4 regions of the Priestia sp. 10L35 genome follow, and region 4 is predicted to be linked to each of the others. Evidence: riboswitches for the same ligand, from Rfam matches in the RefSeq annotation. Region 4 holds a riboswitch; each other region holds the start of a gene.
What was found. A riboswitch is a leader RNA that binds a small molecule or an ion and turns the genes downstream of it on or off. The one in region 4 is predicted to bind cyclic di-AMP.

Region 1 (6,134 bases), on a different contig from region 4:
GGGGATGAACATCATTCATCCTCTTATTTCAAAAAAAACCATGCTTTCGCATGGCTACATACCGATTAGATGAATGAGTAGAGGAACTCATTGTTCGGCAATATTGAAGAAATTTTTGTTTTTTACTTCCGCCTAGTATGCCCTTTTTGACGGGGGCTATGCGCAAATAAAGTTAACGTTTAAAAGCGAAAGCCAGACGCACCTACAATAACAAGTAAAACAAATAACACAACGATTAACGCAAAATTTTGTTTTCCCACGTACCATCCCTCACTTCCTGTTATCTGCTTTTAGTGTATGCAACAGCTTGGCAAAATGTTTAGGACAGGGGTGCGGATTTTTTTAACGAGAAAAACCTTCAAATTTCGTCAAAAAAGTGAATCATATTTTTGTTTCTTTCGTTATATATAGTAAGAGATTTTTTTACTATAAAAAAGGGGGGCCTTTAATGCGCCGACATTCTAAATTGCCCATTGTTCTTGTCTTTGCCTTCTTTTTATTCATCGCAACTGTTTTGTGCGTAACCTCTTATATGTCTTGAACGTATAAATAATATAAAAAATCGCCTCATCGAAGGCGATTTTTCTACCCCAGCATTATATCTTCATTTGGATAACGAACGGCTTCACGCTTTTGCTTAGATAATGAAAACGCAAGCGTTAATGGCCCCACTTTTCCTAAAAACATGATAAAGATAATAATCACGCGTCCAAAGTACGAAAGTTCAGGAGTTGCTCCCATCGATAAACCTACTGTTCCAAATGCAGAAACAACTTCAAACATAATTTTTACAAACGGCAGGTTTTCCGAAATATTTAACAGGAAAATGGCCCCAAATACAAACATAATTGAAATCATCGTGATGGCTAGTGCCTTAAACACGTGAAGAGGAAGAAGTCGTCTCTTTAATAGCACAATATCTTCCCGGCTTCGTAAAAATGCCCATACAGAAAAAATAATCACCACAAACGTCGTGAGTTTGATACCGCCTCCTGTTGAAGCACTTCCTGCACCAATAAACATTAACATAACCATTAAAAATATAGTGGAATCATGCAAACTTCCTATATCGATACTATTAAAACCTGCTGTACGTGTCGTTACAGCTTGAAAATAAGATGCCCACACTTTGTCTCCTAATGACAAACTTCCGAGCGTATGTGGATTGCTGTACTCCAAGAAAAAAATAAAAAGCATGGCAACCACGTTAATCGCAAACGTGCTGATGATCATAATTTTCGAATGCAGCGTTAGCTTTTTATAGGATTTTTTTACCCACATATCTGCAAGGACGGTAAACCCTAATCCACCGATAATGAACAAAAAAGAAATCGTTATGTTAATAATGGGATCTCCTACATACTGAACCAGGCTGTCAGATAATAGTCCGAACCCTGCGTTATTAAAAGCCGAAATCGAATGAAACAAGCTAAAGAACAGCCCCTTAGACCATCCGAACTCCGGAACCCAGCGTATCGCTAGAAAGATAAGTGCAACAAACTCAATTAAAAATGAAAAGATAAACAGTCTTTTAACTAGCAGGACAACTCCGCCGATGCTCGTTTGATTTAATGCCTGCTGAACGAGCATACGCTCTTTAAATCCAATTTTTTTACCTAGCATCATAAAAATCAACACGGCAAATGACATAATGCCAAGACCGCCTATTTGAATTAACAGCATAATAATCGTTTGACCAATGACGGTAAAACGTGTACCTGTATCTACGACGGCTAAGCCGGTTACTGTCATCGCGGAAGTAGACGTAAAAAGGGCGTCTACCCACCGGATGGGCTCAGTAGTAGAAACAGGCATCATCAATAGAAGAGCACCTATAATAATTCCTCCGCCAAAAATGGAGACAAGCAGCTGCGGAGGGGTGAGTTTAATGATTTGTTTTTTCATAAGTTAAACTCCTTCTTCTTCAAAACGGTTCAAATCGCGATTATGTCCGATAACAATCAGCATATCTCCTTGTTCAATTATTTCATGCGCGGTAGGCGAAATCACCATTTCCCCGTCTTTTCGCTGAAAGCCGATAATGTTGCAGCCGTACTTGGCACGAATGTTCAAATCAAACAGCGTTTTATTATGAAGTTTCTTAGAGGCGACAATTTCGACAATACTATAATCCTTTGACAGTTCAATGTAATCAATGATCTTTTCTGACACCACGTGATGAGCAATACGCTTAGCAATATCGCGCTCAGGATGAATGACTTTGTCCGCTCCTATTTTCTCCAGCACCTTTTGATGATACATATTCACTGCTTTTACCCATACTTGCTTAACGCCCATATCTTTTAAAAGCATCGTTGCGAGCACGCTCGCTTCGATATCATCCCCAAACGAAATAAGAGCATGATCAACATTGCGAATACCTAGCCCCTTTAAGCTAGCTTCATCAATTGCATTCGCCTGCACAACATATGTAGCTGAGTTGCTAAATTTATTTACTACCTCCTGATTGCGGTCAATAGCGAGCACATCCACATCCAGATTAGCAAACTCTTCAACCAAACTGCCTCCAAAACGACCTAATCCCAATACAGCAAACTGTTTTTTCATAATGTATTTATTCCTTTCTTCAACTGCTGTGTGTTCTCTTAGCTTATACTTTTTCTAAAAAATTACATCTTTTTCTTAAAAAAAGCGCAAAAAAACACAGGAAGGCTCCTGTGTTTTTTCACACTCTTCCCCCTCAAAACGCTTGCGAAGTTAGCTGTCGGGTTCGGGTTTTAAGAGTAACCCTACCTTTTTAAGGATTCACCCCGGAGCACAATATGTGCGTAAATAATGGGTCCTCCGCTCCGTAATGGATTAAGCGATTTTTATTCAAATGTCTATGATCTATTTTTTAGAATAATCGATTCGATTCATGATACATTTCACTTCACGAAAGCTATCTTACTCCTGTGGATTTTGTCTGTCAAGATATTTTTAGGGAAGACCTCACTTGCCCTGCAAGCTGCAAAAATCATATAAATCTAAACTGACAATCATTTTGTGAAATTGATCAAATAAATTAATAACAGCTAAAAGCTCTAACAGCTGCGTATCACTGTAAAATTTCTTTAATTGATCCATATCAGCATCCGTCAACTCCCTTGGACGCACCCGGTATACATCAATAAATCGAAACAGCAGTCGATCTTTTTCTTCCAGCTCTTTTTCTCTTAACACTTTTTGATTAAGCGTCTCATCGCCTACATATGACATGCTCATACATGTCTCACAGCCGTTAACACCTGCTAGGTAAAGCCTCATTTTTTCCTTAGTCTCTTTTTCTACTATACCGCTGTTCCAAAGCGTTTCGTAAAGCTCATCGTACAATCTTTTTACATGCGGAATTAAATTCAATGCTTTTTCAAAATTTGTTCCCTCTTCGTTTGCTAATAAAACTCTTGCCATTTTTCACTCACTCCTTTTTAATTATTATAGTAAGAAAAATGGAAATTTCAGATTACATATAAAACATTTTATCTACTATTACTAATCAAATGAAACGTTAATGAGAAAGAAGGTTTTCAATTGAAAATTGATGAAATTGATTTATCGATTTTGCAGGCGCTGCAGCAAAACAGCCGCCTTTCCTTACGAGAGCTAGGAAAACAAATTAATTTGTCTCCTCCTTCGGTGGCAGAGCGAGTAAGGCAGCTAGAGAGCTTTGGCGTTATAAAAGGGTATACGATTGATATTGATTATGAAAAGCTGCATTTGCCCGTGTCGTGTTTTATTGAAGTAACGATGAAAAACGGAGAGCACGAGCGTTTTAAACGATTTATTTCTCAGTATCCCTACGCTTTATTCTGTGAACGCATCGCCGGGCAAGCCTGCTTTATTACAAAGCTTCAGCTTCCTCACCTGCACATACTCGAACAATTTATTAACGAAATTACACCTTATGCCAAAACGATTTCACACATCGCCCTTTCTCATGTGAAGATGGCTCCTGCATTATTGAGTCATTTAAAAGATGAAAAGTGATTGAAACGTAACGAAAAAATCCGAACGAATCATCGTTCGGATCTTCTTTCCATTAAACTACTTTTGTCCCAGCCTCTTTTATTCGTCCAACAGCATAAAAAATAACCCTCCAAAGCTGGAGGGTATAAATTTTCCGAATAATGAAAGTTTTACAACTTCATTTTATCAGGTGCCGACATTTCTGTCTACTTAAAAATGTAAAAGAGCTCTCTATTAATAGAAAGCTCTTTTACCTGCTTGTTTTTTGAAAACAATCAATCTATATAAAAGGAAACTACCTAAGGTTAAAAGTCACGTGAAACCTTGGCAGTTGATCCTGGATATACCGGTTGATATGATTCAAAACAAGTTCTTTCATCATTTCTTCTTTGACTTCTGATTCCGTTTTTTTATCTTTTTGTTTTAAAATAAGAATATAATAGACTTTACCCATTTTAATGGGCTCACTACTCTCTCCGATGTGCTGTTTTTTTAAAACATCTATAAAAGAAGGAGATAGACTTGAAAGCTTTAGATTATCAGCATTCTCTATTTTGCTGACTGTCTGGAATTCAGCATATTTTTTTTGAACGTCCTGAAGAGATGTTCCCTTTTGCAGTTCAGCCGCAGCGGCGTCGGCATCATGTAAAGTGGAAAAAGCCAGCTGCGTAAAAGATACGCGCGTTAGATCGTTTTCAATACGTTTATAGTAAGCAGTTAGTTCATCAGACGTAATTTGTTTGCGGAAATATTCTTCTAATTTAAACTGATTCGTTAGCTGGTTGGTTACATCACTGGAACGAATATTTAACACTTCATAACCTTGTTTTCTTGTATCCTCGTCATATGAGCGTTTAATTTGCTTCCACATATCCTCGACTTGTTTTTGTACTTTATCGCTTGTCTTTAGATGTGAAATTAAGATTTTTTGCATAACAAGCTGCCGCAATAACTCTTTGCGGTAGCTTGTATCATTTAGCGGAGCATCTGGATTTAAGAACCCTTCAACGGCTAAAAAACGGTTGAATTCAGCTCCTGTCACCTTGCCTCCCTCATACGCTGCCAGTTCTTTGGTAGAAGATAGCTGACTAATTTCTACAGAAGGAAACATCGTGTTTGAATGCTTCCCTCCGCAGCCGGTTAAAAATCCGAACGCTGTTAATACTGCTAGCAGCAGCTTTAACGGTGTTGAACTCATCCATTGTTATCCTGCTGTTCTGAAAGCTTCAGAGAAATAGTTTGTTTTTTTCCATTTCGGTACACGTCTAATTTTACCGTGTCTCCTACTTTACGTTTTGTATATAGATATTGACGTAAATCACTGGATGTTTTGACTTCGTTTCCATCGATGGCAACAATCACGTCTTTTGATTGTAAACCTGCATCAGAAGCAGAAGAGAATGGTTCAACCGTCGTTACGACAACTCCTTCAGACGTATCGCTTGTTAGGCCTAGCTGGTTTTGTTTTGTTGCAGCTGAAAGCTGACCTACATCTTGAAGACCTACCCCCATATATGGACGCGTTATTTTCCCATTTTTCATCAGCTGTTCAATCGTCGGCTGCACTTCATCACTTGGAAGAGCAAAGCCGATGCCTTCTACATTGTCTTCTGAAATTTTCATACTGTTGATGCCGACTACTTCACCGGAAGAATTGATAAGTGCACCGCCGCTGTTTCCTGGATTAATCGCCGCATCCGTTTGAATTGCATCTACGTTCCAATTTTCTGAAATAGGGACAGAGCGTTTTGCTGCGCTCACGATACCTTGTGTGACAGTACGAGAAAACTGTTCACCAAGAGGATTTCCGATTGCAAGCACCGTTTCACCCGCTACTAAATCCGATGATTTTCCGAACTTCGCCACTTGTTCAACATTTTTGTCAGACATTTCAAGCACCGCTAAATCCGTTAGCGCGTCAGCTCCGACAATTTTAGCTTTTTCTTTTTGTCCGTTTGAAAGTGACACTTCTACTTCGCTTGCGCCGTCAATAACGTGGTTATTGGTCACAACGTAGGCTTTTCCATTTTCTTTTTTGAAAATAACACCGGAACCCGTTCCTGCTTCTTGCGTTTGGGTATCTCCAGAAAATGGATTTGTTTGCTGTTGAATATTGTTCACGCCTACAACAGCAGCTGATACTTTATTTACAACTGAAACAAGATCTG
Region 2 (6,134 bases), on a different contig from region 4:
GTCACCGTTGAGAAAAGAAATGAATACGGCATGGTCATTATCGAGGATGAAGGCTGTGGAATTGATGAGCAATCTTTAGCTCGGCTAGGTGAACCATTTTATTCCACTAAACAAACAGGAACGGGGCTAGGGTTAATGATTAGCTACCGAATAATCGAACAGCATCAAGGGCATATTTCATTTGCGAGTAAAGTAGGAGTAGGAACAAAAGTAGAAATTGCTCTTCCGTACATTAAAGAACCAGTGAACATTTCATAGCGCTTGCTATTCGTTCACTGGTTTTTATTTGTTCGGAATAAAAACGAATGTTTTTTAAATATTTTATTTTAATGTTCGTGTATATTGTTGACTAAAGGATTTTTTTTTGATATATTATCAAATGGCTAGAAAATAACCGAATGATAATAAAAAAAGAAAATTCGGTCAATAACTTTTATCTTTTACCCAAAGAAAAAAGATGATGGGAGAATGTACAATGAACTCAAATTATGATGTTATTGTGGTAGGGGCAGGACCCGCTGGGATTTTTACTTGCTATGAGTTAACGTTAAAATTACCGGAAGCAACTATTTTATTAATCGATAAAGGACACGATATCTATCGACGTAATTGTCCGATTCTTCAGAAAAAAATTGAAAAATGTCCGCCTGCGGTTGGCAAAAAAGAGTTTGCTGGCTGTTTGCCCGCTTGTTCTATTACAAATGGTTTTGGTGGAGCCGGCGCATATTCAGACGGGAAATTTAATATCACCAGTGAATTTGGAGGTTGGATGACGGATTATCTATCTGAATCACAGGTGGTAGATTTAATTAAATATGTGGATGAAATTAATTTAAAACACGGAGCAACCGATACGATTACGGATCCGTTAACTGATAAAGTTCGTGAAATTGAAAAACGCGGATACGCAGCAGGATTAAAGCTATTGCGTGCCCAGGTGCGTCATTTAGGAACAGAGCAAAATTTAGAAATTTTAAAAAGCATTTATGAATACTTAAAAGAAAAAATTGATATGCAGTATAAAATGGAAGTAGCCGATTTAATAACAGAAAAAGAAGACGGTCAGCATATCGTGCGCGGTATCGAATTGAAGAATGGTGAAAGAATTACGGCTGATAAAGTGGTTGTTTCACCAGGTCGAGACGGCTCGAAGTGGATGAGCGACTTACTAAAAAAACGTCGTTTAAAAATGATTAACAATCAAGTGGACATCGGCGTTCGAGTCGAAACATCCAACGTTGTTATGGAAGAAATCAACAAGCACTTGTACGAAGGGAAATTCATTTACAATACGTCTGTAGGTACAAGAGTCAGAACGTTCTGCAGCAATCCTTCAGGACATGTGGTAGTAGAGAATCATTCAGGTATTATGTTAGCAAATGGACACGCATACAAAGATCCGAAGCTTGGAAGTCAAAATACGAACTTTGCGCTGCTTGTTTCCCATAAATTTTCGGATCCATTTGATCAGCCGAACGAATATGCGCACGAAGTATCAAGATTAGCTAATATGCTGTCAAACGGGGGCTTAGTTGTTCAAAAGTATGGAGATATTTTAAAGGGCCGTCGTTCAACAGCGACTCGAATTAAAGAAGGCTTTTTAGAACCAACGTTAAAAGAAGCTGTACCTGGTGACTTGGGCTTAGTGCTTCCTTATAATACGATGAAAAGCTTAATTGAAATGACAGAAGCACTGGATCATGTAACGCCTGGGTTAGCATCTGAACATACGCTATTTTACGGTGTGGAAGCGAAATTTTACTCCGCCCGTCCGAAGTTAAACGATAAGTTTGAAACTGAAATTTCTGGTTTATACGTGGGAGGAGACGGAGCTGGTATTACGCGAGGGCTCGCGCAGGCAAGTGCGTGCGGTGTGTGGGTAGCGCGTGACATTGTTGAAAAATTAAAGAATCGCAAAGCAAGTTCTGAACCTGTTACTGTATAAAAAAAGAGGCCGTCACGGCCCCTTTTTTTTATGTGTTAAATAACGAGAGCGACTAAGTAAAAAGTAAAGAACTTGTACCGCTCCAACTCCGATAGTTTTATATGATAATTACCCGCTCTTTTCTAAAAAGTATGACGGAATACATCCTTCTATCGTGAACAGAATTAAATACAATAAGGCGAATTGATAATGTCCATTTCTTTGCATCAATAAATTCAGTGAAATTTTAGGGAGGGTATATCAAGCAATACAAGGATAAAATCAACAGTTGAAAAGAGTTATTTTTTGATGAGTAAAATATTTATGAATGCAATAAAGTACACGGATGTTAGAATAATTATGCAAATTCATGAATGGAAGTTAATGAGAAGAAAGTTCACTTTGCAAACTATTTTTTGAATTAATTTTTTATCCATTAGATTGTAAGTCTTGTTAAATAAGTATTTATAGTTTATTGAAATATGATGTAAAAATTTTAAAATATAACAATTATCAACTTTTTATGATAAAATCATGCATTATCTTTGAATAAAAACTTGACAGAAACATATAAAATGAATTTTAATTAAAGTAACAATTATTATCATGCAAAAATATTAAAGAAAATTATTTGCTTAATCTCTTTTGTTTTATAAGAGAACGGGGGACCCATATTTGTGCGTAATGTACTTGGGGTGAATCTTGAATGAATCAAGTAGGGTAACTCACGTACCCGAATCCGACAGCTAACTCCGTAAGCATTCAGTGAGGGAATAACAGGTCTATGAAACCATGATATTCTCATGGTTTTTTGTATAGCTAAAAATATTCCTAAACTATTAATCTGAAAATTTTTAATATATTGTATATTTTGAGTGTTATCGTTCTCAATGCATGGTAAAATAAGTATAGTAGTTAGAATCATTCTAATATAATTTATTTACGGGAGGTAAATCTATGAAGCTATCGACAAAGATCATTATCGCGCTAATTGCTGGTGCTATTGTGGGAGTGTTAATTAACGCTTTTGCTCCAAGTGCTTTTGCTCCGCTGGACAAGTACTTGTTTACACCGCTTGGCCAAATTTTCTTAAGCTTAATTAAAATGCTTGTTGTACCAATTGTGTTTTTCTCTATCACGTTAGGTGTAGCAGGTTTAGGAGATCCTAAAAAACTAGGAAGAATCGGGGCTAAAACAGTTTCGTACTTCCTAGTGACAACAACCGTTGCTATTGTAATTGGTTTATTATTAGCATTTGTTATTAAACCAGGAACATTTGGATCTTTTGATACAAAAAACGCTTCTTTTGAAGCCGAAAAAGCACCGCCAGTTGGAGAAACATTCTTAAATATGATTCCAGTCAATCCAATTCAAGCGATGGCTGAAGGGAATATGCTTCAACTTATCGTTTTCTCTATCTTTATCGGTTTTGGTATAACGATGCTTGGAAGTAAAACAAAAGGGCTTTACAATTTACTTGAGCAAGGCAATGAATTGATGATGTACCTTGTGAATCTAGTGATGAAGTTTGCTCCTTACGGAACATTTGGGCTTCTTGCAACAGCAGTCGGAAGTCAAGGCTGGCAGGCAATTAAAGCGATGGGGCTGTACATGATTGTAGTCGTGCTCGCACTGTTTATCCATTCGATCGTAACATATGGGGGATCAGTCGCTCTTATGGCCAGACGTAACCCAATTGAATTCTTTAAAGGTTTTGCTCCTGCGATGACAGTTGGATTCAGTACATCAAGCAGTAACGCAACGCTTCCGATTTCAATGAATGTGGCTCAAAAAAATCTTCGTGTCCCGGAGTCCATCAGCAGTTTTGTTCAGCCGTTAGGTGCTACCATTAACATGGATGGAACGGCAATTATGCAAGGTGTAGCGACTATTTTTATTGCACAAGTATACGGCGTTGACCTGTCGCTGGGTGCTCTTGTGACGGTTGTATTGACAGCGGTGCTTGCTAGTATTGGTACAGCAGGTGTGCCTGGAGTTGGTCTCATTATGCTAGCAATGGTATTGAGTTCGGTTGGTCTGCCTGTAGCAGGTATCGGATTGATTATTGGAATTGATCGCTTGCTTGACATGCTTCGTACATCTGTAAATATTACGGGAGACGCTGCGTGTGCCGTTATTGTGGCTGAGTCAGAAGCAAAGCGTATCGATAAATCTGTAACGCAATCAGCTTAATAAGCGTAAAAGCTCTAGTTATATGCTAGGGCTTTTTTTATTGGCAAGAAACTCTTCGTTTCAGCATACAGTTTAATAAGAGTGTATGTTTGAAAGGAGAGTGCGGAAATGAATAAAACTCATGTAATAAAGCCGCTGCTCGACGACGACTACCCAGTTATTTCATATGGAAAAGGAATTTATTTGTACGACCAAGATGGAAAAAGGTACATAGATGCTTCGTCGGGGGCAGTTACAGCAAGTATTGGACACGGCGTAAAAGAAATTATTGATGCGATGACCGATCAGGCACAGAAAGTTGCGTTTGTATATCGGTCGCAGTTTACAAGTGATCCAACAGAAGCCTTAGCTAAGAAACTATGTGAATTAAGCAGCAATCATTTCCAGTGGAGCTTTTTTGTTAACAGCGGGACAGAAGCGACTGAAACGGCTATGAAAACGGCAATTCAGCATTTTCAAGAGCAAGGAAAGCCAACCAAAACAAAGGTTTTGTCACGCTGGATGAGCTATCACGGTATTACAATAGGAGCTCTGTCTATGTCAGGGCACGTTGGAAGACGAAAACGCTTCTCGTCTTTGCTTGAAGATTATCCTTCGGTTTCGCCTCCTTATTGCTATCGGTGTCCATTTCATCAAACCTATCCATCTTGTAATCTTGCTTGTGCACGCGAATTGGAAACAGTTATCAAACGAACCGGCCCTGAACATATTGCTGCTTTTATTACAGAGCCCATTGTAGGAGCAGCCGGAGCAGCGCTTACACCTCCTCCCGGTTATTATGAAGTGATAAGAGAAATTTGCGATAAATATGATGTGTTATGGATTGCGGATGAAGTCATGACTGGAGTTGGGCGTACAGGCGTGATGTTTGCGTATGAGCACTGGGGAGTTAAACCAGACATCATGACGCTTGGAAAAGGAGTGGGAGCAGGATATACACCAATAGCCGTTACGTTAGCTAGCAGCAAAACGATTGAACCTATCATGAACGGATCCAAATTAATTATGAGCGGACATACGCTAAGCGCTAATCCGCTGTCATCCGCTGTAGGGATAGCTGTTTTAACCTATATTGAAAAGCATGATCTTGTTCAAGAAGCAGCGCTGAAAGGAGACTATTTAGTAGGGGAATTGAAGAAGCTTCAACTTCTTTACCCTATCATTGGTGATATACGTGGCAAAGGCTTACTAGTTGGTCTTGAGCTTGTGCAAAACCCAAAGACGAAGGAGCCTTTTTCATCTTCGGAAAATATGACGGCACGCGTAATAAGTAAAGCCCAAAAAAATGGTCTGCTCCTTTATCCTTCACAAGCAGGAACAGACGGAGTAGAAGGAGACGGCATTATTATTGCGCCACCATTTACGATTACTCATCGTCAGCTTGATGAAGCGGTCGATCTGCTTTCGAAAACATTGCATGAAGTGCAAAATGAAAAACAGAGAAATGAGGTGAAATGAGTGACAAAGGTCGAAAACTCATTTCAAAAGATCACAACTGTGGAACAAGCGATTGAATACGTGGATCATGCGGCTACGCTGATGATAGGAGGATTTGGAGGAGTAGGCAGCCCGCCTTCTCTCATTGATGCTCTGATTGAAAGCGGAAAATCAAATTTTACATTGATATGTAATGATTCAGGCTTTCCTCATATTGGTGCGGGAAAATTGGTAAGCCAAGGAAGAATTCAAAAGCTGATTGCTTCTCATATTGGATCGAATCCAGTGGCTGGGACGCTCATGACAGAAGAAAAGCTGGAAGTTGAGTTTTCTCCTCAAGGAACGCTTGCTGAACGGATTCGAGCGGGAGGAGTTGGACTCGGAGGAGTACTGATTGATGTAGGAATAGAAAATGACATTATTCAATTTGGAAAAGAAAAAGTGGAAGTAGACGGCAAGACATTTTTAGTGGAAAAGCCGCTCACAGCCGACGTTGCTTTTGTGTATGCAAAAAAAGCAGATCCATTCGGCAACTTGCTTTATGATAAAAGCGCTCGAAACACTAATCCGTTAATGGCAA
Region 3 (6,134 bases), on a different contig from region 4:
TAATAAATTATGGACGTTTAAGCACACAAACAATCACTCGATAGGAGGTAAAGCATGAAAGAACTAATTTCAATCGTGGTACCTATGTATTTTGAAGAAGAAGTAGCTAATGAATGCTACAATCGCTTGCTTTCCGTCATGCATAAAAACCACATTAACTATGAATTCATTTTCGTCAATGACGGCAGCACCGACCGAACAATTGAAATCTTGAAGGACGTAGCGGCTATGGATTCTAACGTAAAAGTTATTGATTTCGCTCGTAATTTCGGGCACCAAACTGCCGTAACAGCAGGCATTGATTATGCTCAAGGTGATGCTATCGTTATTATTGATGCGGACTTACAAGATCCGCCAGAAATGATTCCCGAATTAATTGCTAAATGGCAGCAAGGCTATGAAATTGTATATGCAAAGCGCAAGAAACGAAGCGGAGAGACCTTTTTTAAATTAGCCACGGCTAAGTATTTTTATCGCTTTTTAAATTATATGTCCGATATCGAAATCCCTAAAGACACGGGAGATTTTCGTATTATCGACCGAAAAGTAGCGGATGTATTCAAAAAAATGACTGAACGTAATCGTTTTGTACGAGGAATGATGTCTTGGATTGGCTTCAGGCAAACATATGTAGAATATGAGCGCGATGAACGTTTTGCTGGTGAAACAAAATATCCTTTAAAAAAGATGATCAAGTTTGCTTCAGATGGAATTATTGGGTTTTCAACGAAGCCTTTGCGTTTAGTAATGGTTATTGGCTTATTATCGGTTTTTGTATCACTTTTAGTTTTAAGTTATTCGATTGTTGTTTGGCTGATAGGTAAAAACATTCAGCCTGGCTGGACTTCTATTATGGTAGCTATCACCTTCTTTAGCGGTATTCAGCTACTTGGTTTAGGTCTAGTCGGACAATACATCGCAAGAATTTACGATGAAAGTAAAAATAGACCTATTTACGTTGTACGTGAAACCATTAACTTCTCGAAAGCTTCAACAGATTCTCCAAACGTACGTGAAAAAGTATATAGCTAAAAAAACAAGGAAGAAAACAGTTGTTTTCTTCCTTGTTCTTATTCTTTTTGAAGCTGTAAATCACTTGGCGCCCAGTCCGGAATTCCATCATCTTCATCAAATTCAATAATGACATCCGTTACTCCTTTTTCCTGTAAAATACGATTTTCCAGACGATCTTTAATATCATCAGCTTCTGCCACTGTTAAAGAAGGATCAATTTCTACTTTTAATTCAACGTGAAGCTCTTCTCCTTCTTTCATCACCATTAATGTTTGAATATCACGCACTTGTACATCTTGCATGACAATCGCGCCAATTTTTATTTCCATTTCTTTATCTGCTTCACCAAGCGCTCCAGCAGCATTATCTAAAAATACTCGTCCTACTACAAAAAACATCATAAGCCCAATTAAAATAGAAGCAATTCCTTCAGCTTGGTGAAAAGGTGTAAACCGTGAAATGAAAACGGCTATTAACGCCAATACGCCTCCTCCAGTAGCTACCAGATCTTCCATAAAGACCAGCTTGGTTGCTGGCTTTGCTTTCTTTAAATGAACAAAGCTTTGCGTAAAAACATTGACCTCTGCGGTATTCATTCCGACATCGTGCAAAATTTCTTTCATCGCCTTAAATAGGACAAACATCTCAAGTAACACCGAGATGCCAAGTACTGCAATATTTAAAATAAAGCCTGAAGACTTCGTGGGATGAAGAATGTGGTGATATCCTTCTTTAATCGTTTCAAACGCCATAATCCCTACTACAAGAACCGCTCCTAATAGAACGAGATTAACCAATCGGCCGAAACCATTTGGAAATCTTTTGGTCGGGGCTTTTTTACTTAATGCCGAACCTATAAAGACAAAAAACTGATTAGCTGCATCTCCTAAGCTGTGCATCGTTTCAGCAAACATTGCTACATTCCCTGTTAAAGCGAAAGCAATTCCTTTAATGATAGAGATAATGGTATTAACTACAGCGGCCATGATGGCCGATTTATTTCCCTTTCGCAACAATTTAATTAATTCACTCATACAATCCCTCCGTTTGCGCCTTTGATGAGATTCGATTACGGTTAGTGTATGTGAATTTAAAAATTAAAAACCTCCAACATACAAGTTGGAGGTTTTTAGTCATGTTTCATTATTTTTTAAAACGGTACGGTACAGTTGTAACAATTACATTTTTACGGTAAAGCAAATGTGCTTTTAACAGCAGACTGGACTGATTGTGAAGGATATTTTGCCAGCTTTTTTTCGTAATGAATTGCGGAATAACGACCGTAATAGCCATATTATTTTCCCGGGCTTTTTCCTCAGCCATATCGATGAATCGAAACAGCGGCCGCACTAAGCTGCGGTATTGAGAATGAAACGTAACAATACGAATATCAGGCTGCCACTTCTCCCACTTCTCTTCCATTCTCTTTTCGCTTTCTCGATCAAAGGCTACATGTACTGCAATAACGGTATCGCCAATCGTTCTTGCATAATTTAATGAATTTTCTACTACCTTTGTCATTCCTGCTACAGGAACAATAACCACACTTCCTTCAAGCTTTCCAATCTTTTCTCCTTGCTTAATGCGAAGCTGCTCTCCTACCGCTTCATAATGCGTATGAATGCGATGAAAAATATAGACAATAACCGGTAAGAAAATGAGCACGGACCATACTTGTGAAAACTTCGTTGTAAACAAAATAATTAGCACAGTTAAGGTAATGAGGGCACCAATTAAGTTAATGGTTAGCTTCCCTTGCCAGCCGGCCGGCTTTTCTCTAAGCCATTTGACAATCATGCCTGTTTGAGAAAGCGTAAATGGAATAAACACCCCGACTGCATAAAGAGGAATTAATTGTTCAGTCGCTCCTTTAAAAGCTACAATTAAGACAATAGAAGCAATTCCAAGGGTCACAATTCCATTTGAATAGCCTAGTCGATCGCCACGAATTTGAAACATTCTTGGCATGTATTTATCAGACGATAAGTTGACAGCCAGCAAAGGGAAAGCTGAAAAGCCCGTATTCGCCGCTAGCACTAGAATTAGAGCTGTTGTGCCTTGAATAAAATAATAAAATCCATTTCGTCCAAACACACTCGATGCAATTTGTGATACAACCGTTTCATCTGCTTTTGGAGAAATGCCAAGCCAATAAGCTAAAAACGTGATGCCAGAAAATAAAACGGCTAAAATACCGCCCATCAGCATTAATGTATGAACAGCATTTTTTGCACCTGGCTCTTTAAAGTTAGGCACTGCATTTGAAATAGCTTCTACACCTGTTAATGCTGAACAGCCTGACGAAAAAGCTTTTAATAATAAAAACAAACTAATACCTGGCACCACTGTACCGAGAGAGGGATGAAGCTCAGGTGAAACTTGACCTGTCGCTATTTTAAACAAGCCTACCGCTATTAACAAAATAAGAGCAATAACAAATAAATAAACCGGATAAGCTAATACAGAAGCGGATTCTGTTACACCACGTAAATTTAAGACGGTAATAAAAATCACCAGCAAACACGCAATTACTACATTGTAATGATGCAGCGTTGGAAAAGCCGAAGTTAAGGCATCCGTTCCTGCTGAAACGCTCACAGCAACTGTTAAAATGTAATCCACCAACAGTGATCCTCCAGCTATAAGCCCAGGATTTTCTCCTAAATTGGTTTTCGAAACAATATAAGCTCCTCCGCCTTGCGGATACGCATAAATAATTTGACGATACGAAAGAATTAAAGCCGTCAGCAGAACCAATACCCCAAGCGCAATTGGAATCGAATACCAATAGGCAAGAACGCCGACTGTTGCAAGTACAATCAAAATTTGTTCTGTTCCATAAGCCACTGAAGATAAGGCATCTGATGATAAAATAGCCAGTGCTTTAAGCTTACTAAGCTTTTGATCGCCTAACTCTTTTGTTTTAAGCGGCTTTCCAATCAATAATCGTTTGAGAACTGAATAGTTCACGTAATTTCCCTCCGATGATTGCTTAGCTACTATTTACTGTTCATTGCTAAGCTCAGTTACAAGTTCACGAATAAGTGATATTACTCCCAAAAAATACCTTTTTATGTTAAAAAAGCGCACAAAAAAAACACTAAGGGTTCTCAGCGTTTTTACACAGCTTAAACCTCCTCTCCAAAACGCTTATGGGGTTAGCTGTCGGATTCGGGCTATGAGAGTAGCCCTACCTTTAAAAAAGGATTCACCCCAAGTGACAATGCACAAATTTGGGTCCCCCACTTCTGACGAATTAAGCGATAACAGGTCAATATAATTTTCGGTTAAAGGGTATGATCGATAACATGTTTCTTTCATAACTATCCTTTGTTCTTAGATAATATACTCCCGTACAAATGGTTTGTAAAGCATTATTTTACGCAAACCATAAAATAGTGCTTAAGGCGCTTTTAACAGAAAAACAAAAGGTCTTCTGCCCGCTTACAGAAGACCTTTTTGCTTTAACTTTTTGCTTTTAAAACGGCTGCTAGCTTGTTTTTCGTTTGAGGACCATAAATGCCATCCACATCATAAGGAAGATACACAAGCTGAAAACGTCTGACTGCATCTTTCGTTTGAACTCCATATATTCCGTCTACTGAACCTACTTTAAAATTCACCGCGTTTAATGCTTTTTGAAGCTGTTTCACGGCTTCTCCAGAATCACCTTGTTTTAAAATTCCATTTGGAAGTGGATATTGTTCCGAAGGTGGAGTTGGTGACGGTGTTGGAGATGGGTTTGGTGAAGTCCCTGAAGGAATAACAATTGTTTTTCCAACCTGTAGTGTTAAAGGATCAGAAAGCCCTGTATTCGCTTCTTGAAGCGCTTGTACTGTTATGTTGTACTTCTGTGCAATACTGTAAAGCGTATCTCCTTGCTTGATCGTATACGTTTTTGTACCTGGTTCAGAAGGTGATGGATTCGGAGTTGGTGTTGGATTGGGGTTTGGAACTGCACGACGAGGTAAATTTAAATATACGGCAATTCCTTTTGCATACGATTCACCCATGCTTTTTAAAAAAGCTTCGTTTTGGAGAAGTGCTGCATCGGTGCGGTTATCAATAAAGGCTATTTCAGTTAGTACTGCGGGCATATTTGTTAAGCGAAGCACCGCATAATTGGCTGATTTTCGACCGCGATTCGGATGATTATACGACAGCAGCGTTGGCTGTACTTGGCCGTGGACAATTGATTGAAACGTTTTACTGGCATTGCTAGCGCTTCTATAAACATAATCTTCATATCCTGTTCCTCCCCCGGCATTTACGTGAATAGACATAAATACATCTGCTCCCCACGAATTAGCTTGAGAAGCGCGCTGAGATAACGATAAAAAAGTATCTGTGGTACGAGTGGTTTTAATCGTAAAGTCACTGTAGGTGCTATTTAAATAGCTTATTAAATATTGTTGAATTTTTAAAACTAAGTTTTTTTCATACAGTCCGTTCGCTCCAACTGCTCCTGCATCTGCCCCACCATGTCCTGCATCTAGATAGATTTTTTTCATATTACTTGTCCCTCCTTATTGTTAACATATGTATAGGGGCAAAAAGTGCTACGTATACTAGCCTACTAAGTAGAAAATTACTAAAAAAAGAACCGCTACTCAAAGGCAGCGGTTTATTCTGCGTTGTAGACAGAATATTAAATAGGGATAGCTCTCAAGGAGTGACAGCTATATGCAGAGTGTTGATTCGTTGATTAAATGATAATAATTATCATTTTCATTTGAAGTATACACTAAAAGGAAAGTTTTGTCTATTCTATTATGAGAACAGGCCTATTTAAAAAGCAGAACGCCTATAACAATGAGAATAATCCAAATTGGAATGCTTATTAATATGCCTATTACTAAACCTTTAAAAAAATTTCCTTCTTGCATTTTCATTCCATTCCTCTCCAACAGTATTTTCTAATGATACTACGACTGGCTGAAAATTCTTTGAAGTTATACTGAAGTGCAGAGTGAACACATAAACAATCTCTCTATCTGTTATACACTACTTTTACATATAGATTCAATGAGACAAAAAGCTTATCCTTTTTAATTCTTATAACCAAATTCTTTCCTGTATCTAACAAAACCATAAAAAAGCCTCCTGTAAATTGTACGACA
Region 4 (6,134 bases):
CGGAAGCGCAGCGAACGGGGAAAGCTGGCTTCGCTTTTATGATAAGCGCCCAATTTTAACGATTATGGGCGGAAGTTTAGGAGCACGCCGCATTAATGAAATTGTTCGAGAATCTTTGCCTGAACTGCAAAAGAAATTTCAAATTGTACACCTGTGCGGAAAAGGTAATATTGATACAAGCCTTGAAAAAGAGTCGGGCTACCGTCAGTTAGAATATGTAAATGAACAGCTTCCAGATGTTCTAGCGGCCACTGATTATGTGATTACACGCGGCGGATCAAATGCTATCTTTGAGTTTTTAGCCCTTCATAAACCGATGATGATTATTCCTTTGTCAAAAGCACAAAGCCGGGGAGATCAAATTTTAAATGCACAGTCCTTTAAGAAAAAAGGCTACTGTATGGTTGTGGAAGAAGAACAGTTAACAAAAGAAGTGTTTTTGCGTGAAGTAAATGAGCTTCAGCAGCAGGCAAGTACGATGAAGCGTACAATGCGTGAAGCAACAAAAACGGATGCCATTTCAATTCTTGTAAATGAAATTGAGAAAATGAGCTAAAAAAAGCGTTCTTATCGAGGAGATAAGAACGCTTTTTTTCTTTGAATCTATTATTTTAAAATAATGAATACACATAGAAAAATAAAGCTTTTAAAATTTCAAAAAATGTTGTTGACAGTAAATTTTAACAGGAGTAAGATTACTCTCATGAAACGTTCCACAGTGAAACGCTGAGTCTTTTCTGAAAGAGAAGGAAAGAGCGGAGGACCCACTTATCAGGGGTGAATCTCTTAATTGAGTAGGGTTACTTTCTTGACCCGAACCCGTCAGCTAACTTCGTAAGCGTTAAGAGAGAGGATGGTGTAATCGTGGTCGTTTTCTATAACAGCGGATAGTACGCTCCTTTCCAAATACAGGTGAAAGGAGCGTCAAAATGCATTTATCTAAGCAAATGATTCAAATGATTGAATATCGGGCAATGTGCGATCAGCAATCTTTTGATCTAGCAAACCGCTATTTATCTACGTTAGCTAATCAAAGTTTTAAACGCAGCAGTAAAAACCATAATTAAGTCTAAAAATTAAATAACAAATATACGCTTAATCAATTATGAGCGGGGGACCCAATATTTTGTACGTATGTACTAGGGGTGAATCTCTTAACTGAGTAGGGTTACTTCCATAACCCGAATCCGACAGCTAACTCCGTAAGCGTTTTGGGAGTAAAAAATTCGTGTCAATCACGGCTTATTTGTCGTGCATTAAACCGCGGAAGGGAACTCTCTTCTGCGGTTTTTTTTATGGAGAAAATAGGAGAGCAGGCTATGTCTGCACCGTAAAGAGGATATAGTAGGGCTTTTAAAACGAGATTAACAATACGTGAGGAATAAACAATCAAAGATAACCTTTCGCAGCTAGCTCACTTGGGCGTGATACTTTACGCACAGTAACAGTCAATAAGCTTAGAAACTATCTTTTTTGTTAGGAAACAGTTAGGAGGGAGCAACTTGGATATGATCATGCTTGGAATGCTTGCCATATTAACAGCTGCTATGTACGGAATTATTTGCTGGTCGTCTCATGTAGTAGACGAAAGAGAGGAGAAGTGAACATGTCGTTCATTTTGTTAGGTATTTCAGTTCTCGTTTTAATTTATTTAGTATATGTACTGTTAAACCCAGAACAATTTTAATAAGCGGAGGAATAAAACGTGGGGATTTTTCTACTATCAGTTGCGCTGCTGCTTGTTTTTGTAGCGCTTATTGCAAAGCCCGTAGGTATTTATATAGCGAATGTGTTTTCAAACGATAAAAACACTAGCTTAATAGGGAAGATAGAATCGGTGATGTTTAAAGCGGCAGGAATTAAAGGGCATAATCAGACGTGGAAGCAATATGCACTTGCTCTCGTTTTGGCGAATACGTTTATGATTTTTGTGGTGTATCTTATCTTCCGGTTTCAAGGGGTACTGCCGCTTAATCCAAACCATATTAAAGGAATGGATCCGGCTCTTGCTTTTAACACGGCTATTAGTTTTATGACAAATACGAACTTGCAGCATTACAGCGGTGAATCAGGCTTGTCCTATTTCTCGCAGATGGCAGCCGTTGTATTTATGATGTTTGCTGCACCAGCAACAGCACTTGCAGCAGCAATCGCTTTTATTCGAGGGTTGGCAGGGAAGGAAATGGGAAACTTTTTTGTTGATTTTGTAAAATCAATTACGCGTGTTTTACTTCCTATCGCTTTTATAACAGGCATTTTATTTGCTTTTTTAGGTGTCCCTCAAACGCTAAGCGGGACTGTGACTGCCCATACAATAGAAGGGGCATCACAGCAAATAGCAAGGGGACCAGTTGCTTCTTTTCTTTCAATCAAAGAGCTAGGCAACAACGGAGGAGGATTTTTTGGTGTCAATTCAGCTCATCCATTTGAAAATCCCAATGCGTGGAGCAATGTATTACAAATTGTCCTTATGCTTTTATTGCCAACCGCACTTCCTTTTACGTACGGAAAAATGATCGGACAGCGTAAGCAAGGTCGCATCTTGTTTGTAGCGATGAGTATGCTCTTTATTGTTATTTTAAGTACAGCGTTTGTAACAGAGTGGGGCGGCAACCCAAGACTTGATGCTTTTCATTTAAATGAGGCGAGCGGTTATATGGAAGGCAAAGAAGTTCGTTTTGGAGTCGGCATGTCAACTCTGTACGCCATCGTGACGACAGCGAGTGAAACAGGCGCGGTTAACGCGATGCACGATACCCTTACGCCTCTTACCGGGTTATTGACGCTTGGAAATATGATGTTAAATACCGTATTCGGCGGTGTCGGAGCAGGATTTATGAATGTCATGATGTACGTCATCATCGCCGTATTTTTATCAGGTTTAATGGTTGGAAGAACACCAGAATACGTAGGTAAAAAAATTGAAGGAAAAGAAATGAAGCTCATCGCCGTGACGCTTATTCTACAGCCGCTGTTAATTTTAGGGGGAACAGCCGTGGCGCTCACTACTCATTTAGGAATAGAAGGTATATCAAACCCAGGCTTTCACGGGTTAAGCCAGGCACTGTATGAATTTACGTCGTCAGCAGCAAACAATGGATCTGGTTTTGAAGGACTGGGTGACGCAACGCCGTTTTGGAACATTTCTACGGGAATTGTTATGTATATTGGACGCTACTTCGGACTAATTACGATGCTGGCAGTATCAAGCTCACTAGCAGCTAAGCAGCTTGTTCCTGAAACACCTGGGACATTTAAAACGGATACGTCTTTATTTAGCGGCATTTTAATTGGAACTACCGTTATTGTAGGGGCACTTACGTTTTTCCCAGTGCTTGTACTTGGGCCGGTTGCTGAGTATTTAACACTGTAATAAAGAAAGCGGAGGATCATAATGAATAAACGGAATTTTGTGAATGATCTTGAATTAGAGCGTAACAGTCACATTCAAGGTTCTGTAGATAAACAGGCTTCATCGATTTTTATTCAATCAGTAAAACAGGCTTTTATCAAGCTAAGCCCAAGAACGATGATAAAAAATCCTATCATGTTCGTAGTAGAAATCGGGTTTATTATTACGCTTTTTTTAGCCGTTGTTCCGGATCTTTTCGGAGAAAGTACAGTAAGCACAGGGTTTAATGTTTCCGTATCTCTCGTGTTATTTTTTACAATTGTTTTTGCTAATTTTGCAGAAGCATTAGCAGAAGGACGAGGAAAAGCACAGGCCAATTCATTAAAGCAATCGAAAGGGGATATTACAGCTAATAAACTTCAAAACGGGGAAATAACACAAGTTTCCGCATCGCAGCTAAAAAAAGGCGATATCGTCGTCGTTTCACAAGGCGAAATGATTCCTGGAGATGGAGAAATCATTAAAGGGCTGGCATCTGTTGATGAATCGGCCATTACGGGTGAATCGGCACCTGTTATGAAAGAAGCAGGCGGGGATTTTAACTCTGTAACTGGAGGTACAAGAGTTGTCAGCGATGAAATTACAATTAAAATTACGTGTGAGCAAGGTGAATCGTTTTTAGATAAAATGATTTCGCTTGTTGAAGGAGCAGAGCGTCAAAAAACGCCAAATGAAATTGCGCTAAATACGGTTTTAACAAGTCTGACGGTTATTTTCTTACTAGTTGTTGTGACGCTTCCTGTATTTACAAACTACTTACATTTTCAACTCGACACGGCTATTTTAATTTCACTGCTCGTCTGCCTTATTCCTACGACAATTGGAGGATTATTATCGGCCATTGGAATTGCTGGGATGGACCGAGTCACGCAGTTTAACGTGATTGCTATGTCAGGAAAAGCAGTAGAAGCAGCTGGTGACATCAACACAATTATTTTAGATAAAACCGGCACAATTACGTTTGGAAACCGAATGGCTCATGAATTAATGACTGTAGAAGGCATAGACGAACGTGAACTTTACAAATGGGCGTTTGTTTCTTCTCTTTATGACGAAACACCGGAAGGGCGCTCAGTGGTTGATTTTATTCAAACTCGCATAGGAGTAGAAGACCTTAGAAAAACGCAGGGAACGTTTGTAGAATTCAAAGCTGAAACGCGAATGAGCGGCATTGACTTACAGAACCTATCTGTACGAAAAGGGGCAGTGGACGCCGTCACGGCATGGGTAGAGTCGAATGGCGGAAAGATTCCCTCTGATTTGCAGCAAAAAGCAAACGAAATTGCAGGAGCTGGTGGCACGCCGCTTGCCGTCGCCGCTGATGACAAAATTTATGGCTTGATTTATTTAAAAGACACGGTAAAACCAGGAATGAAAGAACGCTTTGATGAACTTCGTAAAATGGGCATTAAAACAGTCATGTGTACAGGAGATAATCCGCTAACCGCAGCAACCATTGCAAAAGAAGCGGGAGTAGATGAATTTATTGCGGAATGCAAGCCAGAAGACAAAATTCAAGTCATTAAATACGAACAGCAGCAAGGAAAGCTAGTTGCTATGACAGGTGACGGGACAAACGATGCCCCTGCACTTGCTCAAGCTGATGTTGGCTTAGCAATGAACAGCGGAACCTCAGCTGCTAAAGAAGCAGCAAATATGGTGGACTTAGATTCGGATCCTACTAAAATCATTGAAGTCGTTTCGATTGGAAAACAGCTATTAATGACAAGGGGTGCCTTAACTACATTCAGTATCGCAAACGATATTGCTAAGTATTTCGCTATTATTCCAGCGATGTTTACCTTGGCGATTCCGCAAATGGAGGCTCTTAACGTAATGAAGCTGAATTCACCTCTATCTGCCGTATTGTCAGCGCTCATTTTTAATGCGGTCATTATCCCGCTGTTAATTCCTTTAGCTATGAAGGGAATTGCGTATAAGCCGATGAGTTCTAACGCCCTATTGCGAAAAAATTTGCTCATTTACGGGTTAGGTGGGGTATTGATTCCATTCATTGGGATTAAAGCGATTGACTTACTACTTTCATTTGTAATGTAGAGGAGAAGAAACGATGATACAAGCAGAACGAACGGGAAGCATTATTATTCGCTTAACAATTATGATGATCATTCTTTGTGGTCTTATTTATCCTGTTGTGATGACAGGTATTGCTCAGACGGCTATTCCAAGTAAAGCAAACGGCAGCTTAATCTATTCAAACAAGCATCAAGTTATCGGTTCTAAGCTGATTGGGCAGCAGTTTACGAGCAATGAATTTTTTCATGGCAGGGTCTCTAGTATTGATTATAACGGGGCAGGGTCTGGCTCGTTGAATTTAGCACCTTCAAATAAAGATCTTACGAACCGTATCGCGAAATCAGTAGCGGCGTGGAAAAAAGAAAGCGAGGTACCAAAAGAAGGAATTCCAGTTGATGCCGTCACAAATTCAGCTTCTGGACTCGATCCGGATATTACCCCACAAGCTGCATATGCACAAGTAGAACGCGTGGCAAAAGCAGCCGGTATTAAAACCAACACGTTAAAAGAGCTGATCAAAGAACATACTAAGCAAGGAGTTTTTGGTGAAAAACGAGTAAATGTAGTAGAGCTGAATTTAGCTGTTCAACGAGAGCGCTAATTACATGCACGCGCTTCATGTATTGAAGCGCGTGTGATAAAGGGGCACAAACAATGAAAGAAAAAGAAGCTCATCCATACTTTC

Region 1: another riboswitch for cyclic di-AMP. It lies ahead of AC1DEF_RS05020 (potassium channel family protein); the one in region 4 lies ahead of kdpF (K(+)-transporting ATPase subunit F).
Region 2: another riboswitch for cyclic di-AMP. It lies ahead of AC1DEF_RS04325 (dicarboxylate/amino acid:cation symporter); the one in region 4 lies ahead of kdpF (K(+)-transporting ATPase subunit F).
Region 3: another riboswitch for cyclic di-AMP. It lies ahead of AC1DEF_RS04045 (APC family permease); the one in region 4 lies ahead of kdpF (K(+)-transporting ATPase subunit F).

The regions. Positions count from the first base shown of each region.
Region 1 is NZ_JBFTKA010000001.1:979,563-985,696, reverse strand. Features, by position in the region: gene AC1DEF_RS05030 (YjcZ family sporulation protein) at 180-260, opposite strand; gene AC1DEF_RS05025 (TrkH family potassium uptake protein) at 586-1,905, opposite strand; gene AC1DEF_RS05020 (potassium channel family protein) at 1,909-2,568, opposite strand; cyclic di-AMP (ydaO/yuaA leader) riboswitch at 2,693-2,837, opposite strand; gene AC1DEF_RS05015 (carboxymuconolactone decarboxylase family protein) at 2,953-3,411, opposite strand; gene AC1DEF_RS05010 (Lrp/AsnC family transcriptional regulator) at 3,532-3,987, shown strand; gene AC1DEF_RS05005 (peptidyl-prolyl cis-trans isomerase) at 4,262-5,164, opposite strand; gene AC1DEF_RS05000 (S1C family serine protease) at 5,161-6,134, opposite strand, start outside.
Region 2 is NZ_JBFTKA010000001.1:849,242-855,375, forward strand. Features, by position in the region: gene AC1DEF_RS04315 (ATP-binding protein) at 1-258, shown strand, start outside; gene AC1DEF_RS04320 (NAD(P)/FAD-dependent oxidoreductase) at 476-1,945, shown strand; cyclic di-AMP (ydaO/yuaA leader) riboswitch at 2,547-2,701, shown strand; gene AC1DEF_RS04325 (dicarboxylate/amino acid:cation symporter) at 2,882-4,117, shown strand; gene AC1DEF_RS04330 (aspartate aminotransferase family protein) at 4,226-5,575, shown strand; gene AC1DEF_RS04335 (CoA transferase subunit A) at 5,576-6,134, shown strand, end outside.
Region 3 is NZ_JBFTKA010000001.1:793,195-799,328, reverse strand. Features, by position in the region: gene AC1DEF_RS04060 (GtrA family protein) at 1-58, shown strand, start outside; gene AC1DEF_RS04055 (glycosyltransferase family 2 protein) at 55-1,032, shown strand; gene AC1DEF_RS04050 (cation diffusion facilitator family transporter) at 1,071-2,048, opposite strand; gene AC1DEF_RS04045 (APC family permease) at 2,158-3,984, opposite strand; cyclic di-AMP (ydaO/yuaA leader) riboswitch at 4,147-4,287, opposite strand; gene AC1DEF_RS04040 (N-acetylmuramoyl-L-alanine amidase) at 4,479-5,525, opposite strand.
Region 4 is NZ_JBFTKA010000003.1:357,772-363,905, reverse strand. Features, by position in the region: gene AC1DEF_RS12865 (undecaprenyldiphospho-muramoylpentapeptide beta-N-acetylglucosaminyltransferase) at 1-556, shown strand, start outside; cyclic di-AMP (ydaO/yuaA leader) riboswitch at 715-857, shown strand; gene AC1DEF_RS12860 (hypothetical protein) at 930-1,067, shown strand; cyclic di-AMP (ydaO/yuaA leader) riboswitch at 1,083-1,223, shown strand; gene kdpF (K(+)-transporting ATPase subunit F) at 1,607-1,687, shown strand; gene kdpA (potassium-transporting ATPase subunit KdpA) at 1,712-3,373, shown strand; gene kdpB (potassium-transporting ATPase subunit KdpB) at 3,395-5,470, shown strand; gene kdpC (potassium-transporting ATPase subunit KdpC) at 5,484-6,050, shown strand; gene kdpDN (KdpD-like non-kinase potassium sensor) at 6,104-6,134, shown strand, end outside.